DNA from 4 places in the Paenibacillus sp. FSL R5-0928 genome. Region 1 is predicted to be linked to each of the others. Evidence: riboswitches for the same ligand, from Rfam matches in the RefSeq annotation. Region 1 holds a riboswitch; each other region holds the start of a gene.
What was found. Region 1 has a riboswitch for cyclic di-AMP ahead of MKZ16_RS00540 (C40 family peptidase). Riboswitches for the same ligand answer to the same signal wherever they lie in the genome.
Positions count from the first base shown of each region.

Region 2: another riboswitch for cyclic di-AMP. It lies ahead of MKZ16_RS17365 (APC family permease); the one in region 1 lies ahead of MKZ16_RS00540 (C40 family peptidase).
Region 3: another riboswitch for cyclic di-AMP. It lies ahead of MKZ16_RS26980 (TrkH family potassium uptake protein); the one in region 1 lies ahead of MKZ16_RS00540 (C40 family peptidase).
Region 4: another riboswitch for cyclic di-AMP. It lies ahead of MKZ16_RS27670 (alpha/beta hydrolase); the one in region 1 lies ahead of MKZ16_RS00540 (C40 family peptidase).

Region 1 covers NZ_CP150225.1:112,206-115,658, reverse strand. Annotated here, with positions in the region: gene MKZ16_RS00550 (hypothetical protein) at 1-499, shown strand, start outside; cyclic di-AMP (ydaO/yuaA leader) riboswitch at 717-855, shown strand; gene MKZ16_RS00545 (C40 family peptidase) at 913-1,341, shown strand; cyclic di-AMP (ydaO/yuaA leader) riboswitch at 1,704-1,846, shown strand; gene MKZ16_RS00540 (C40 family peptidase) at 1,891-2,343, shown strand; gene MKZ16_RS00535 (GNAT family N-acetyltransferase) at 2,533-3,018, shown strand; gene MKZ16_RS00530 (cytochrome c) at 3,146-3,453, shown strand, end outside.
Region 2 covers NZ_CP150225.1:3,879,020-3,882,472, reverse strand. Annotated here, with positions in the region: gene MKZ16_RS17375 (DsbA family protein) at 152-868, shown strand; gene MKZ16_RS17370 (disulfide oxidoreductase) at 865-1,329, shown strand; cyclic di-AMP (ydaO/yuaA leader) riboswitch at 1,524-1,683, shown strand; gene MKZ16_RS17365 (APC family permease) at 1,808-3,453, shown strand, end outside.
Region 3 covers NZ_CP150225.1:5,980,094-5,983,546, reverse strand. Annotated here, with positions in the region: gene MKZ16_RS26985 (CPBP family intramembrane glutamic endopeptidase) at 1-883, opposite strand, end outside; cyclic di-AMP (ydaO/yuaA leader) riboswitch at 1,204-1,379, shown strand; gene MKZ16_RS26980 (TrkH family potassium uptake protein) at 1,444-2,802, shown strand; gene MKZ16_RS26975 (TrkA family potassium uptake protein) at 2,816-3,453, shown strand, end outside.
Region 4 covers NZ_CP150225.1:6,123,678-6,127,130, reverse strand. Annotated here, with positions in the region: gene MKZ16_RS27680 (Nif3-like dinuclear metal center hexameric protein) at 1-731, shown strand, start outside; gene MKZ16_RS27675 (hypothetical protein) at 816-989, shown strand; cyclic di-AMP (ydaO/yuaA leader) riboswitch at 1,310-1,496, shown strand; gene MKZ16_RS27670 (alpha/beta hydrolase) at 1,584-2,411, shown strand.

The sequences.
Region 1 (3,453 bases):
GGGCGAGCGTGGACTGTTCTTTTTCCCTGGCATGAAGATCTATGGACTACCTGTCTTAGTCTTTAGCCTAATCGAATGGGTGCTGACCCTGCTGCCGCTTTACTGGCTTGCTCCAAAAATGTACGGGCTGTTCTTATCCTCTTTGTTTAACTACGCTTTGTTACTTCATTTAGTACCATACGTATTGGCATGGCTTATATATATTTTTATCGTGCGCCTGTTTCTTCTATATATGCAGTTTGGTTACACCGGCGGTACAGGAATGTTCTCCTCACTGATCATCTGCTTGCGGTCACTGATTCCTGCTATAGGTGTTTCCATTGTACTTGGGGCGGGAGGCCTGCTCTTACTGCTAGTGTGCGGACTGACGGGTCTGTTCTGTCCCGGCCTACCGGCACTTATAATACGGCAAATCTCACCACTACCTTCTACGCTCTTAAAAATGTGGGGAATCTCTGCACAATATCATCTATGGCGTAGCAAAGCATTTCCACAATAAATCAACCTTATTTGACATAATAAAAAGGTCCCAATTCCTGTATTCAGGAGCTGGGACTTTTTCTCATTACGGATAACTTAAGAGTATTTGCAAAATCGTAAAAGCTCTGTTACAATAAGTCCTGTGCTATTAGTAACAATTTTGTAATCAATTGAAACGATTCCTACATAACTAAATGTATTTATCGTAAGTGTAACTGTCGAAACGTCATTCTCTGGTGCTTAACACGCCTAATTCCTTTGCACCGGGAAGTGGGGGAACCATATTTTGGGTGAATTGATCTCGCTTTACAGGGATCATAGGGAATCTTCTACCGAACCCTTAAGCTAACCTCGCAGGCCTTGGAAGGAGTACATCTTTTGAAAAGACATAATTTAAGAAAAAAATGCGTCGCTGCGGCGCTAGGACTTGTAATGGCATTATCTATTGGTGGAGGAAGCGCCTTTGCCGACTCTAAAATGGACTCTGTAATCTCAAAGACTATTGGAGTTGCCTATAAAACCGGAGGTACAAGCACTGCCGGATTTGATTGCTCTGGATTTACAAAGTATGTATTCAAGAATGTGGGTCTTACTTTACCTCGTACATCAAAAGCTCAATATAGCGTTGGAACTGCTGTATCCAAAAGCAATCTGCGTTCTGGTGATCTAGTGTTCTTTAACACACTTGGCAATGGAGTATCCCATGTCGGCATTTATGTTGGAAACGGAAAATTCGCACAATCGTCCTCTTCGCGTGGAGTGACCATCACTTCACTCAGTCAGGCCTACTGGGCCAATCGTTATGTTGGCGCTAAAAGAGTAATGAGTACTTCAGCTTATCAAGCTGTAGCCTTCGATTGAAACCTTCCTCACAACTATAACCTCACAATTACAACTATATGAACCTGAATCTGATTATGCCCGTAATCAAATTCGGGTTTTTCTTTATTCCATAATATATTTTTACACTATTAGAGCCCAATTGAAACACGTTTATTTGATAAAAATTGCAATTATATTAAAAATTAGGTCATTATTAACGCTTACATATGCCTTTCTACCGTAAAAATTCCAATTTTTCTGCATTAATATGTTAAAAACGATTGCCAAGCGGCTTTCTGTTTGTTACAATTAGCGCAGTGAGATTTTAGTAACATTTTTGTAATCATTAAGTTGTTATTTACAAAGGTTTTGTCATGTATTGATTACAAGCTAATCCTAATCAACAGTATGAGCCGAGTTTCCTAACTATTAGGAAAACGGGGGAACCAACTTTGGGTGAATTGACCTCCATTATATAGAGGGGTCATAGGGGACCTTCAACCGAACCCTTAAGCTAACCTCGTAGGCATTTGGAAGGGGTATACACTTTTGAAGAAGAAGTTAGCAGCAGCAGTACTAAGCTTTTCCATCATCCTCACCATCGGAGCAGGAAGCGCTTTCGCAGATTCCAAAATGGATAAAGTGATTGACAAGGCCATCGGTACTAAATACGTATCCGGCGGTATATCCACTAACGGATTTGATTGCTCCGGATTTACAATGTATGTGTTTGATAAGATTGGCATTAACCTTCCACACCAATCAGGTTCCCAATATCAAATGGGCACAGCAATCTCCCGTGATGATATAAGAGCCGGAGATCTTGTATTCTTCAATACAAGTGGCAAAGGTGTCTCCCATGTCGGCATTTATGTCGGTGAAGGTAAGTTCGCACACGCTTCTACCTCACGCGGTGTTACGATTAGCTCTCTGAGTGATAGCTACTACGTGAAACGCTACGTTGGTGCCAAGCGCATTATGAGCACAGACGCTTACCAATCGGTTGCTGCTGAATCGGAAGACAATGATGATGTGCAATAAATAACGTACATAGGCTCTTTTCCAAGGTACTCTTGGAGGAGAGCTTGTTTTTTTGTCTTATTACTTATTTACCCCTCTCATAATTTGTAAAACATTCCCCCTCATATAAAGTTTCTGAGTCGAACCTCCCCCATTTTGTATATAATTAGTAATATAGCAATGTCCTCGTGAAAGGAGATCGTTGACCTTATGATAAATCCCTCGGTAACTTTTCATGTTGTTCCTATGGAGGCAATTCACGGAGAAGCTATTTGTAAGTGGAGCTATACGCCCCCATATAATATTTATGGCTGGATGCCGTGGGAGCAGATGCAGGCTCTTGGCATCGAGTTTGGTGATCCGCAGCTCCGGGAGGAACAATATATCTCCATATTAAATGAAAATGAGGTTTTGTGCGGATTCGCACAGTTGTTCCCGATGGAAGGAGTCGTCCGTTTAGGAGTTGGGATGCGCCCCGATCTATGCGGCCATGGTTTAGGCAAACTATTCGTAGATGCCATCGTCCAGACAGCCTTGAATCGTTATCCTGATCGTGAGATAGATCTGGAAGTCCTGACCTGGAACCAACGCGCCATTCGAACTTATCAAAAATGTGGATTTACGATTACAGATACGTATGAACGCCGCACACCTACAGGAGACAAACCTTTTTATTGCATGGTCTATGACAAATGATATTAAATACCAGATATTTCATAAGAATGATTGTATTCTCGTTCATTTTTTTGTCACAAACCCTATGATAACGCTTCACCATAAGCTATAATGTAGGGAGCAGCTTACATAGAAGGGACGAATTGGGATGCAGAAATGGATCATGAGCGGTTTGTTTTTTGCCGCCTGTGCCTTTGCGGTAGTACTCATGTTTACACTTCCGGGTAAAGAAGAGGTAGCAGAAGAAAATAAGCCCACGATGCCGGTAGTTCAACTGGACGCGGCAAAGGCAGAAGCAACCGTGAAAGCCAGCTGTATCACCTGTCACGGCGATCAGCTTCAAGGTGGAGTTGGACCAAGTCTTCAGAATGAAGGCGGTCAGCATGACGCTGAGGAAATCTACAGCATCGTCACCAAAGGACGTGGCCAAATGCCTTCCTTTAAGGAGAAGCTAGC
Region 2 (3,453 bases), 3.4 Mb from region 1:
GTCACGCTGTTTTTTTTGACTATACTGTTTGCCAAAAAGAGATTAATAATTATATAATTTTAAATGTATATGATAAAAACTACATTAGTCCCTAGAGGACAGAAAGGAATTCTCCTTGAGTAAACCTAAAAAAAGTCCAAATGTTCCCCAGTTGAGCAAACAAGAGAAACGACGGGTAGAACAGGAGCAACAGAAGCAGAAAACGAGAATTTTAGTTATTAGTTCAATAGCTGTAGTAGTTATCATTTTTGTTGGATTGTTTATGTTAGCTTCGAAAGATGCAGCAAAGAATGTCTCTACAGGAGAACCGGTAGAATTCAATTACAGTGAGCTACCTAGGATTGGTAATGAGGATGCACCTGTTAAGCTTGTTGAATTTGGCGATTTCAAATGTCCAGCTTGTTCCCAGTTTGCTGGCTCCATGAAACCGAAAATTGTTCAAGATTTTGTCAACGAGGGAAAAGCAGCTCTTTACTTTGTAAATATGGCTTTCGTTGGTCCTGACTCTGAGACAGCTTCACTAGCTGCATTGTCTGTATACCATCAGAATAAGGATGAATTCTGGAAGTTCTATGATGCTGTATATGCGCAGCAAGGGGATGAGAGCGACGAATGGGCCACTGAGGATTTCTTGATAAGCCTTGCTGAAAAAGAGAAATTAGCGATCGATTACGATCTGTTGCGTAAAGACATCCAAGAGAAAACTTATGCAGATGAGCTGAAGAAAGACATTCAGTTGGCAACTGACGCAGGCGTGACAACTACGCCTTCGCTCTACATTAATGGGGTGAAAACGGCTGAACCTTTCGATATTGAAGCGATTACATCTGAAATTAATACCGCCGCAAAAGCAGTGGAGGCAAAGTGACAAAATTCCTATCTTTTTGCAAGCGTAACTGCCTCTATCTGGCCTGGTTTGTCTCTTTGGTTGCTGTAGCTGGTAGCTTGTATTTAAGTGAAGTCTTGAAATATGAACCTTGTAAGCTTTGCTGGTTTCAGCGGATTTTTATGTATCCGCAGTTATTTTTGTTGGGAATTGCCACTTTCCGTGGAGATAAGCGCATCATTCCTTATGTGCTTCCATTAAGTTTGATTGGTGGCAGTATCTCAATCTATCATTATGCGGAACAGAAGATTCCAGCGTTAAGTAAAGTTCTACCTTGTACAATTGGTGTTCCTTGTAATAAAGATTACTTGAACTACTTCGGATTTATTACGATTCCTTTGTTAGCTTTAATCGCTTTTGCTCTAATTAGTCTCCTTCTTTGGTATGGACGTAAGGAAGAAGAAATGATTGAAGTAGATGCAGAGGAGAGCTTAGGATTTTAGTTTTCGCTTTGGAAGTTACAAAAAAGCTGAAAAGGTATTAAAATCACGGGCTAGAGGGATAATTGAAGATAATGAAAGAGAGCATCCAATAAGACGCTATATTTGAGCTTATTGGATGTTTTTTCATTCTTTTTTCATTTTTTTCAACGCTTTACTGTAGGCACTTTGTAGACTAATATTAGACCTTGTGAGAAGTTGAATATGCGCTGAATTTTCTTAGGAAAAACGGGGGAACCAAACTTGGCATTCATGCCAATGGGGTGAATCGGAACCGGGTCGAACAGACCTGTACCGTAGGGCTATAACCACAGCCCGAATCCGCCAGCTAACCTCGTAAGCAAGGTGGGAAAATGACCATGCATAAGCATGCGGATCATTTCCGTATGCTTATTTTTGTGTCTGCATTTATGAAATCCACCGATGAAAACAGCGCACGGAAATTCCGTTTCAGCTCCCAAAGAAAGGAACTGTATCCACCATGGTAAGCAAGGTAAAACGACTATTGATCGGACGTCCGATGAAGTCGAATGAACTCGATCATGAAAAGTTATCCAAGGTTAAAGCACTGGCTGTCCTGTCTTCTGATGCGCTCTCGTCTGTAGCCTACGGAACGGAACAAATACTGATTGTACTGGTGGCTGCCGGGTTTACTGCCATCTGGTATTCCCTGCCAATTGCATTAGCCGTATTGGGCCTGCTGGCCATCCTGATTTTATCCTATCGGCAGACGATTTTTGCTTATCCGCAAGGAGGCGGAGCTTATATCGTAGCCAAGAGCAATCTTGGTATTCCGACAGGGCTGCTCGCTGGGGGTTCATTATTGGTGGATTACATTCTTACCGTAGCGGTTAGTGCCTCGGCAGGGACGGATGCGATCACATCGGCTTTTCCAAGTCTTCATAATCATACTGTTCTCATCGCTGTATCTGTTATCGTTCTATTAACAATCATTAATCTTCGCGGAGTGACTGAATCGGCTTCGTTCATCGCAATTCCAGTGTATTTGTTTGTGGTTTCGATTGTTGTTCTGATTATCTCCGGTATCGTTAAATATGCAATGGGTGGCGCGCATGCGAATGTTCCTGAAATAGGCAGCGCCGTATCTAATGTAAGTTTGTTTCTACTATTAAAAGCGTTTAGCTCTGGTTGTTCAGCCCTAACGGGGGTTGAGGCCGTATCTAATGCGATCCCAAACTTTAAAGCACCGGCTGAGAAGAATGCAGCCAAGACGCTAATGATCATGGGACTTATCCTTGGCTTTATGTTTACCGGAATCACTGTGCTGGCGTATTGGTATGGTATTGTGCCAGATGAAAAGGCTACGGTTGTCTCTCAGATCGCTGAATCGACCTTTGGCCGTGGCGGATTGTACTTTTTCATTCAAGGGATTACAGCAGTGATTTTGTTCTTGGCAGCTAATACAGCATATTCAGCGTTTCCGCTGCTTGCCTTTATGTTTGCAAAAGATAAATATCTGCCACATGCATTTATGGTCCGTGGTGACCGCCTGGGCTTCTCAAATGGCATTATTTTTCTAGGAGTTATGTCTATCATACTTGTGGCTGCATTCCATGGGAATACGGAAGGTTTGATTCCACTTTATGCGGTAGGCGTGTTCATTCCTTTTACCTTATCCCAACTGGGGATGATGGTGCATTGGATCAAAACAAGACCTGCTGGATGGGTGAAAAGATTTGTTGTAAATACCATCGGTATGTTGACTACATTGACGATTACGCTTATATTTATCATTACTAAATTCTCGAGCGTATGGATGGCATTCATTTTCTTACCTGCTGTAATGTTCGTGTTCCACCGTATTCATAAGCACTATTTGAACACTGCGGATCAACTGCGTATATGTCCGGCTACTGATAAACCTATAATTAAAGGAAGTACTGTAGTTGTTCCTGTTGCAGGGGTTACACGTGCCGTATTACATTCCATCAGCTATGCGAAGTCTCTAACAGATAATGTTGTTGCTGTGTATGTAGGCTTTGATGAAGAAGACATTCATAAGATGGAGCAACGGTGGGAGGAATGGAATCCAGGCGTACGCCTGATTGTACTTCGCTCCAGATATCGTAGTATCATTCGTCCGTTAGTGAAGTTTATCGATACGGT
Region 3 (3,453 bases), 1.3 Mb from region 1:
CAAAATAGGCTGAGCTTAGGAATACTCCACGTTTAAAGGAAGTATGCTCTCTTCTAAGAATACTGTAGACGAGTGCCAGAATTCCTAAAATCAGTGTGGGTATACCGTAACCGAATAATGTTAGCTTTTCCGCTAAAGAGGTCTGTCCTTGTACGTAGGAGGTATGCCAAGCTGGTGCAGTGAATCCGGCATTAAAGCTGGATACCTGCTCTCCACTGAAATCAAAATAATAGTGCAATAAGGATTCGCCGACCTGAACAGTACTATCCGTATACACTAGCCCATGGCTTCCTGTATTCGATTCAATTTGTAGCTTGGCAGGATTTACTTCCCATTCCTGAAGCCAAGGACGAGCAAGATTCTCCTTCTGCGCTAGAGTGAGGTCAGCTCCCTTGTCCTCTTTTGCACCAACGGAAGCGATGCCTGACCCCTCTTCGGAGGCAACTTTTGCAGCCTTTGAGAAAGCGACAATCTTACCGTTATACATATTGAGGTCAACGATGATTTGCGGCTCTTGCTCCGCTGAAGGAGTAAGCGTTGCACGAAAGACATCAAAAGGATATTTTTGATCCAATTTTTTCTTGGTGTAGTCCTCCACAAGCTTCTCGCGAGACATATAACCATAAAAGGAAGAGTCCGTCTCGTAAAGTACATTCCATTGATCGTTTGGTGCTTCGGTGTAGTTGAGCTTATGTTCTGCAAATAATATGGCTTGGTCACGGGCTTCTGCCTTGCTAATGACGGTGGTATCTTCACCTGTAGGGCTACTAAGCAGTGAAGGGGAAATCTGAAACATAATAAATAGAATAAGACCGATAATGCCCGAGATGATGAGCCTCTTGGAGAGGGCACGTTGCTGTATGGGCTGGCCGACGGGATTCATGTAACGCCTCCTTGTTATGTACTGACAATATTATGTTCCATTATAGTATTAGTGCCTGGCTGGTTACAAAAAACATTATATGTTCTTTTTATGGGTAATAGAGATAGTATAGAATAGTCATGTGAATTTATACCATGAATTTTATCGTGTTCATTTGTGTACGAATGGTGAGAATCGGTGTAATTGCAGGGAAAACACGGAAAAGTGATGAGAAAAGGTACTCCTTTTGATGCAGTCTCTTTAAACCGCATTTTTTCATGTGAATGAGCATTAATTGTGTCTTTGTGAATTCACTAAATAACGTATATAATTTGTATGCAATTGTATAGTAGCCGAATTTCTGGTGAAAACGGGGGAACCATAAGAAGTGATGAAAAGTGGAGTATACAAGATAAATGGCACTTTCATCAGGGGTGAATTTCGTTCTGGGAACGAATAGGGCAGCCTGCACAGTCCGAATCCGTCAGCTAACCTCGTAGGCTAATTTACTGCAGGAACCAAGTTAGCATTGGTTTTCCAGTGCTTTTTTTGTTGGAATTTTTGATAAGAAGGTGAGCATAGTGGCTTCACAGTTTCGCAGGATTTCTGAATTTAAGTTTCTGAAGCTCTCGCCGCCGCAGATACTGGTGCTTGGTTTTGCATCGATTATTCTGATAGGGGCCTTGCTGCTTATGTTGCCCATTTCAAGCACAAGCGGGAATTCCGTGGAATTTATTGATGCATTATTTACTTCAACTTCGGCAACCTGTGTAACAGGGCTTGTTGTGCTGGATACCGGAACTTCGTTCACGATTTTTGGGAAAACCGTAATTATGATCCTAATCCAGATCGGCGGCTTAGGGTTTATGACCATGGCCACTCTATTTTCACTGGTGTTAAAGCGTAAAATATCTTTGCGGGACAGGCTAATCCTACAGGAAGCCATGAATCAAGGCTCTATGGAAGGAATTGTGCGACTGATCCGGAGAGTCCTTATATATTCTCTTGTCATAGAAGGCTGTGCCGCTTTGCTGCTGTCTATTCGCTGGGCTTTTGATATGCCGTTGGGAAAAGCGATTTATTATGGCATATTTCATGCGGTGTCTATGTTTAATAATGCGGGGTTCGATATTTTTGGGGATTTTCGCAGTTTAACTGATTATGTTTATGATCCGCTTGTGAATATTATTGTGATGTTTCTGATTGTCTCCGGCGGGATTGGTTTTATTGTAATGTCAGATCTGGTGGAGTTTCGGGTAACCCGCAGGCTGTCTCTACATAGTAAAGTTGTCCTGTCCACCAGTACAGGGCTGATTCTGATCGGAGCTTTGGTTATTTTTATATTCGAGTTTACTAACACTCGTACCCTGGGTTCACTGAATTTTGGCGGTAAAATATTATCGGCCTTCTTTCAATCCGTATCTCCCCGTACGGCTGGCGCGAACACAGTAGATATTGCTGGACTTCGGCAGGCTACACAATTTTTTATAGTGATTCTTATGTTTATTGGTGCTTCTCCAGGCTCAACGGGCGGCGGGATCAAGACAACAACCTTTACGATGATGATTGGTGCTGTTATTGCTATGCTGCGTGGACGGGAAGATGTTGTGTTGTTCCGTTATCGGCTGGCTCAAGAGCGCATCTACAAGGCATTAACGATCACACTGCTGGCTTTGTTGTTAATTGCCTCTGTGTCGATGATACTCTCCACAACTGAAGACAGTAATTTCTTGGCAATCTTGTTTGAGACGACCTCCGCCTTTGCTACGGTAGGACTGACTATGGGGCTAACTCCGGAACTGTCAGCGATCGGTAAGATTCTACTCTGTCTGACGATGTTTGCAGGTCGGCTAGGTCCACTAACCTTGGCGTATGCACTCGGTCCCAAACAGGGTAAACCACTGTATAAGTATCCTGAAGGTAAAATAATTATTGGATAGGAGTTAATTAGAAATGAAAGCACAGCAATTTGTAGTAATCGGCTTAGGTCGCTTCGGTTCAAGCCTGGCGCTTGAGCTGATGGAAATGGGCTACGAGGTGCTCGGCATTGACCACCATGAAGAACGCGTGGAGGAAATGAGCGATCAACTGACGCATACGGTAGTAGCAGATGCTACAGATGAGGGAATTATGCGCTCGCTTGGTGTACGGAACTTTGATTGTGGGATTGTTGCGATTGGTGACAATATGGAGAGAAGCATTCTGGCGGCCATTTTGTTGAAGGAGATTGGAGTTAAGCAAGTGGTGGCTAAGGCAATCTCCATCCTTCATGGCCGCGCTCTGTCGCGGCTGGGGGTTGATCGGGTTATTTTTCCGGAGCGGGATATGGGGATTCGTGTGGCACACCAGCTGGTGACGCCCAATTTGCTGGATTATATTGAACTGTCCAAGGATTATAAAATTGTCGAGCTGACCGTGCCATCCTGCATGAACGGCAGAAGCTTGTCCGATTTAAATACAAGAGCTAAATATGGCTGCAGCATTGTTGCCCTAAATAGGGAAAGCGGAATAATCGTCGCTCCAACTGCCCATGATTATTTAAGTGAAGGCGATGTTATGGTACTCATTGGTCCTAATGAAAGTATTGACCG
Region 4 (3,453 bases), 1.2 Mb from region 1:
CTGTCGATATTCTGAACCCAGGGGAACCGGAAACTGAAGTCACAGGGATTATTACGGCCTTCTCTGCCACACAAAATGTTGTGGAGCAAGCAATAGCGTTAGGAGCCAATTTGCTGATCACGCATGAAGGTGTATTTTATAGCCATCATGCGGCGAGCGAGTGGTTAGAAGGTGATCCGGTTTATCATGCGAAAAAAAGTCTGATCGAACATTCCCAAATTGCTATTTTTCGTTATCATGATTATTGGCATCGGCAAAAGCCGGATGGAATTATGGTGGGTTTACTGCGAGAACTAGATTGGTCCGCATACGTGGAAGAGCAGCAAGCAGCTGCTACGATTCTCACTATTCCTGCTATGACTGTACTGGAAGCTGCTCAATATATTAAAAGTAAGCTAGGGATCTCTTATGTACGCGCTGCCGGTGACCTGTCTCTGTCCTGCAAACGCGTAGGGATATTAGTAGGTTACAGAGGAGGCGGGACGATGGCTATTCCGCATTTTAATGATCACAATCTTGATTTAATTATTGCTGGAGAGGGACCAGAGTGGGAGACTCCGGAATATGTGCGGGATGCAGGGCACCAAGGCAGATCTAAAGCGCTCATCATGTTAGGTCATGCGGAGAGTGAAGCGCCGGGGATGAAATATTTAGCTGAAATCTTAGCAGACAAATATCCCATGCTTTCTAACCGGTTCATTGCTGAACAACCCATCTATCAGATGGTTTAATCTGGGGAAATAAAGAGTACGGAATAAATAAACATATTATGGAGAAAATGAAGGGAAACAGGTCACTGAGAAAGGAGTGTTTCAATGGAAATTCCTTTGGAGGCTGATGAAGTATTAAGTCGGATCAAAAAGCTGCAAAGCGACGGAAGCTCGATCAGTAAAAAACAAGTAAAGCAGAGCGATCCTGAGCTTATGAGAAGTGCGCTGTTCTTTTTTCCAAGCTGGGAGCATGCATTGAAAAACGCCGATCTTTTGTAGCCATAGTATTGTAAGAGGAAGCTAAGTGGACAGGGGAATACCTCTGATTCTGCTTAGCTTTTTTCATATCTCCAGTGAAAAGGATGGCCTTTATATAGAAAGTACTGGTGTTTTAACCTCCGTTTGGCTTGGTTCAGAGCCATTTTCTTAAATAAAACGAGTAAACAAGAGCAAAAGAAAGAGAAAATGAAGAGTATGCTCAATATGAAATGAAAAGCATTGCTTTCAACATTATTTTGACCAGAGCCCTCCTTTACAAGCAAACCTTACAAGAGTATGATTCATCTCAGAACTGACAATTATCTTAAATTTACAATTACATAAGCAATCCGCTTAATTTCCGTTTCTGGAAAGCGGGGGAACCAACAACTGGCAGCCGATGTGAGAGTCGGCACTGGTTATGGGGTGAATCCTGTTCCGGGTGCATAACATGCATCCCTGCAGGTAGGGCAACTCTCACTGCCCGAATCCGACAGCTAACCTCGTAAGCGTATGGAGAGAGGATGAATGGCGTGTTTAGTGATGAATAGCCACAGAGAATCCCTCTGTGGTTTTTTGCTGCGTTTTTAAGCAGATATAGACGTAGAATTTATTATGAAAGAGGTGTTACCTTTGCCTATCGCTAAACTGAACGGAACTTCGCTCTATTATGAAATCAATGGAACTGGCACTCCGGTTGTGTTTATCCATGGACATGGATTAACACACAGTATGTTCAAACCACAGCTGGAGTATTTTTCCGATAAATATAAAGTGATTTTGTGCGATTTACGGGGGAATGGCAAGTCTGGTAAACTGCTGGAGGCCCCACATGAGATTATTGAGACGCAATGTCTGGATTTGATTATGCTGTTGAATGACCTAGGTATTCGTGAAGCAGTTTTTGTAGGAATCGCCTATGGTGGCTTAGTCGTTCAGCATATTGCCAAACAATATCCTGAGCGTGTGAAAGCCATTGTGGTCGCGGATAGCTTCTGTAGGACTCACGGATCAACAATTGTAGGGAAAATACAAACTATGGCAGCATATTGCAGTTTGCTAATGTATTATCTCCCAAGCGAGCTGGTGTTGCCTTCGATTCGGATGATGTACCGAGAGCGCTGGAGTCTGGCCTACAATGAGATTAGAAGAGGGCTGCTGGACAAACGTCCCCGGGAGCTATATCGGCAAAGACTGGCTACAAGCCATGTTGATTACACCAGATGCTTAAAGGCTTTTAAACGTCCTGCTTTATGTATTGTAGGGGACTTTAATGAATTTGGAGTGAATTGTATGAAGGAAATGGTGTCTCAGCTGCCACATGCGCAGTTGGCGATTATTCCGAACGCATTAGATCCAAGTAATCTATGCCAGCCGGAGCAATTCAATGCGATTCTTCAACGTTTCTTAGAGAAGCAGCAGGGCAGTCAGCAGATTAGCTGATCTATAGGGAGACCTTTACAAGCGAAGCGTTTAAGTGGAAAAAGGCGTCCCATAGCCAGGGAGCATGAGCTGGCTATGGGACGTCTTTCTGGGTAGAACTTTAGGGGATTCTCCCTAAAGTGAAGGGGATTATGGCTTCTAGCACGTGAATTAGGGAAATTCTCCCTAAAGTGATAGAGAGCATGGCTCCTAGAACGTGGATTAGGGAAATTCTCCCTAAAGTGAAGGGAATTATGGCTCCTAGAACGTGGATTAGGGAAATCCTCCCTAATAATAGGGTGTTTTTAGCCATAAATGGGTATTTGCAAGAATTTTTAGGGAGGATTTCCCTAAAAACCTTATTTTAAAGCGATTATCGATGAATATTAGGGAGGATTTCCCTAATATAATGGATATCTAACTAAAGGCTGGCTCATCAGTAGTGAAATCTACGAATGAGCCAGCCTTTGGTATTTTACTAACCGGTGGATGTTGAACATTTACAAGCATATTGTACCTAGAACGCCACTTAATGTCCCTACCCTACCACAGCATCAAATATAGTTCACCCGACGTGGGAAAGAACAGTAGTCTCTAAGTAGTGAAGGTAAGAGTATAGAAGGGGCGTAGTAAGCGTCTCACCCGACATGGGAAAGAACAGTAGACTCTAAGTAGTGAAGGTAAGAGTATAGAAGGGGCGTAGTAAGCGTCTCACCCGACATGGGAAAGAACAGTAGACCCTAAGTAGTGATGGTAAGAGTATGGAGGGAGGCGTAGTAAGCAGCGCATCAGACGTGGGAAAGAACGGTAGACCCTAAGTAGTGATGGTAAGTGTATAGAAGGGGCGTAATAAGCTGCTGACCCGACGTGGGAGAGAACGGTAGACCCTAAGTAGTGATTGTAAGTGTATAGAAGGAGGTGTAGTAAGCAGCTCATCAGACGTGGGAAAGAACGGTAGACCCTAAGTAGTGAAGGTAAGTGTATAGAAGGAGGCGTAGTAAGCAGCTCATCCGACGTGGGAGAGTACGGTAGACCTAAGTAGTTAAGGTAAGTGTATAGAGGG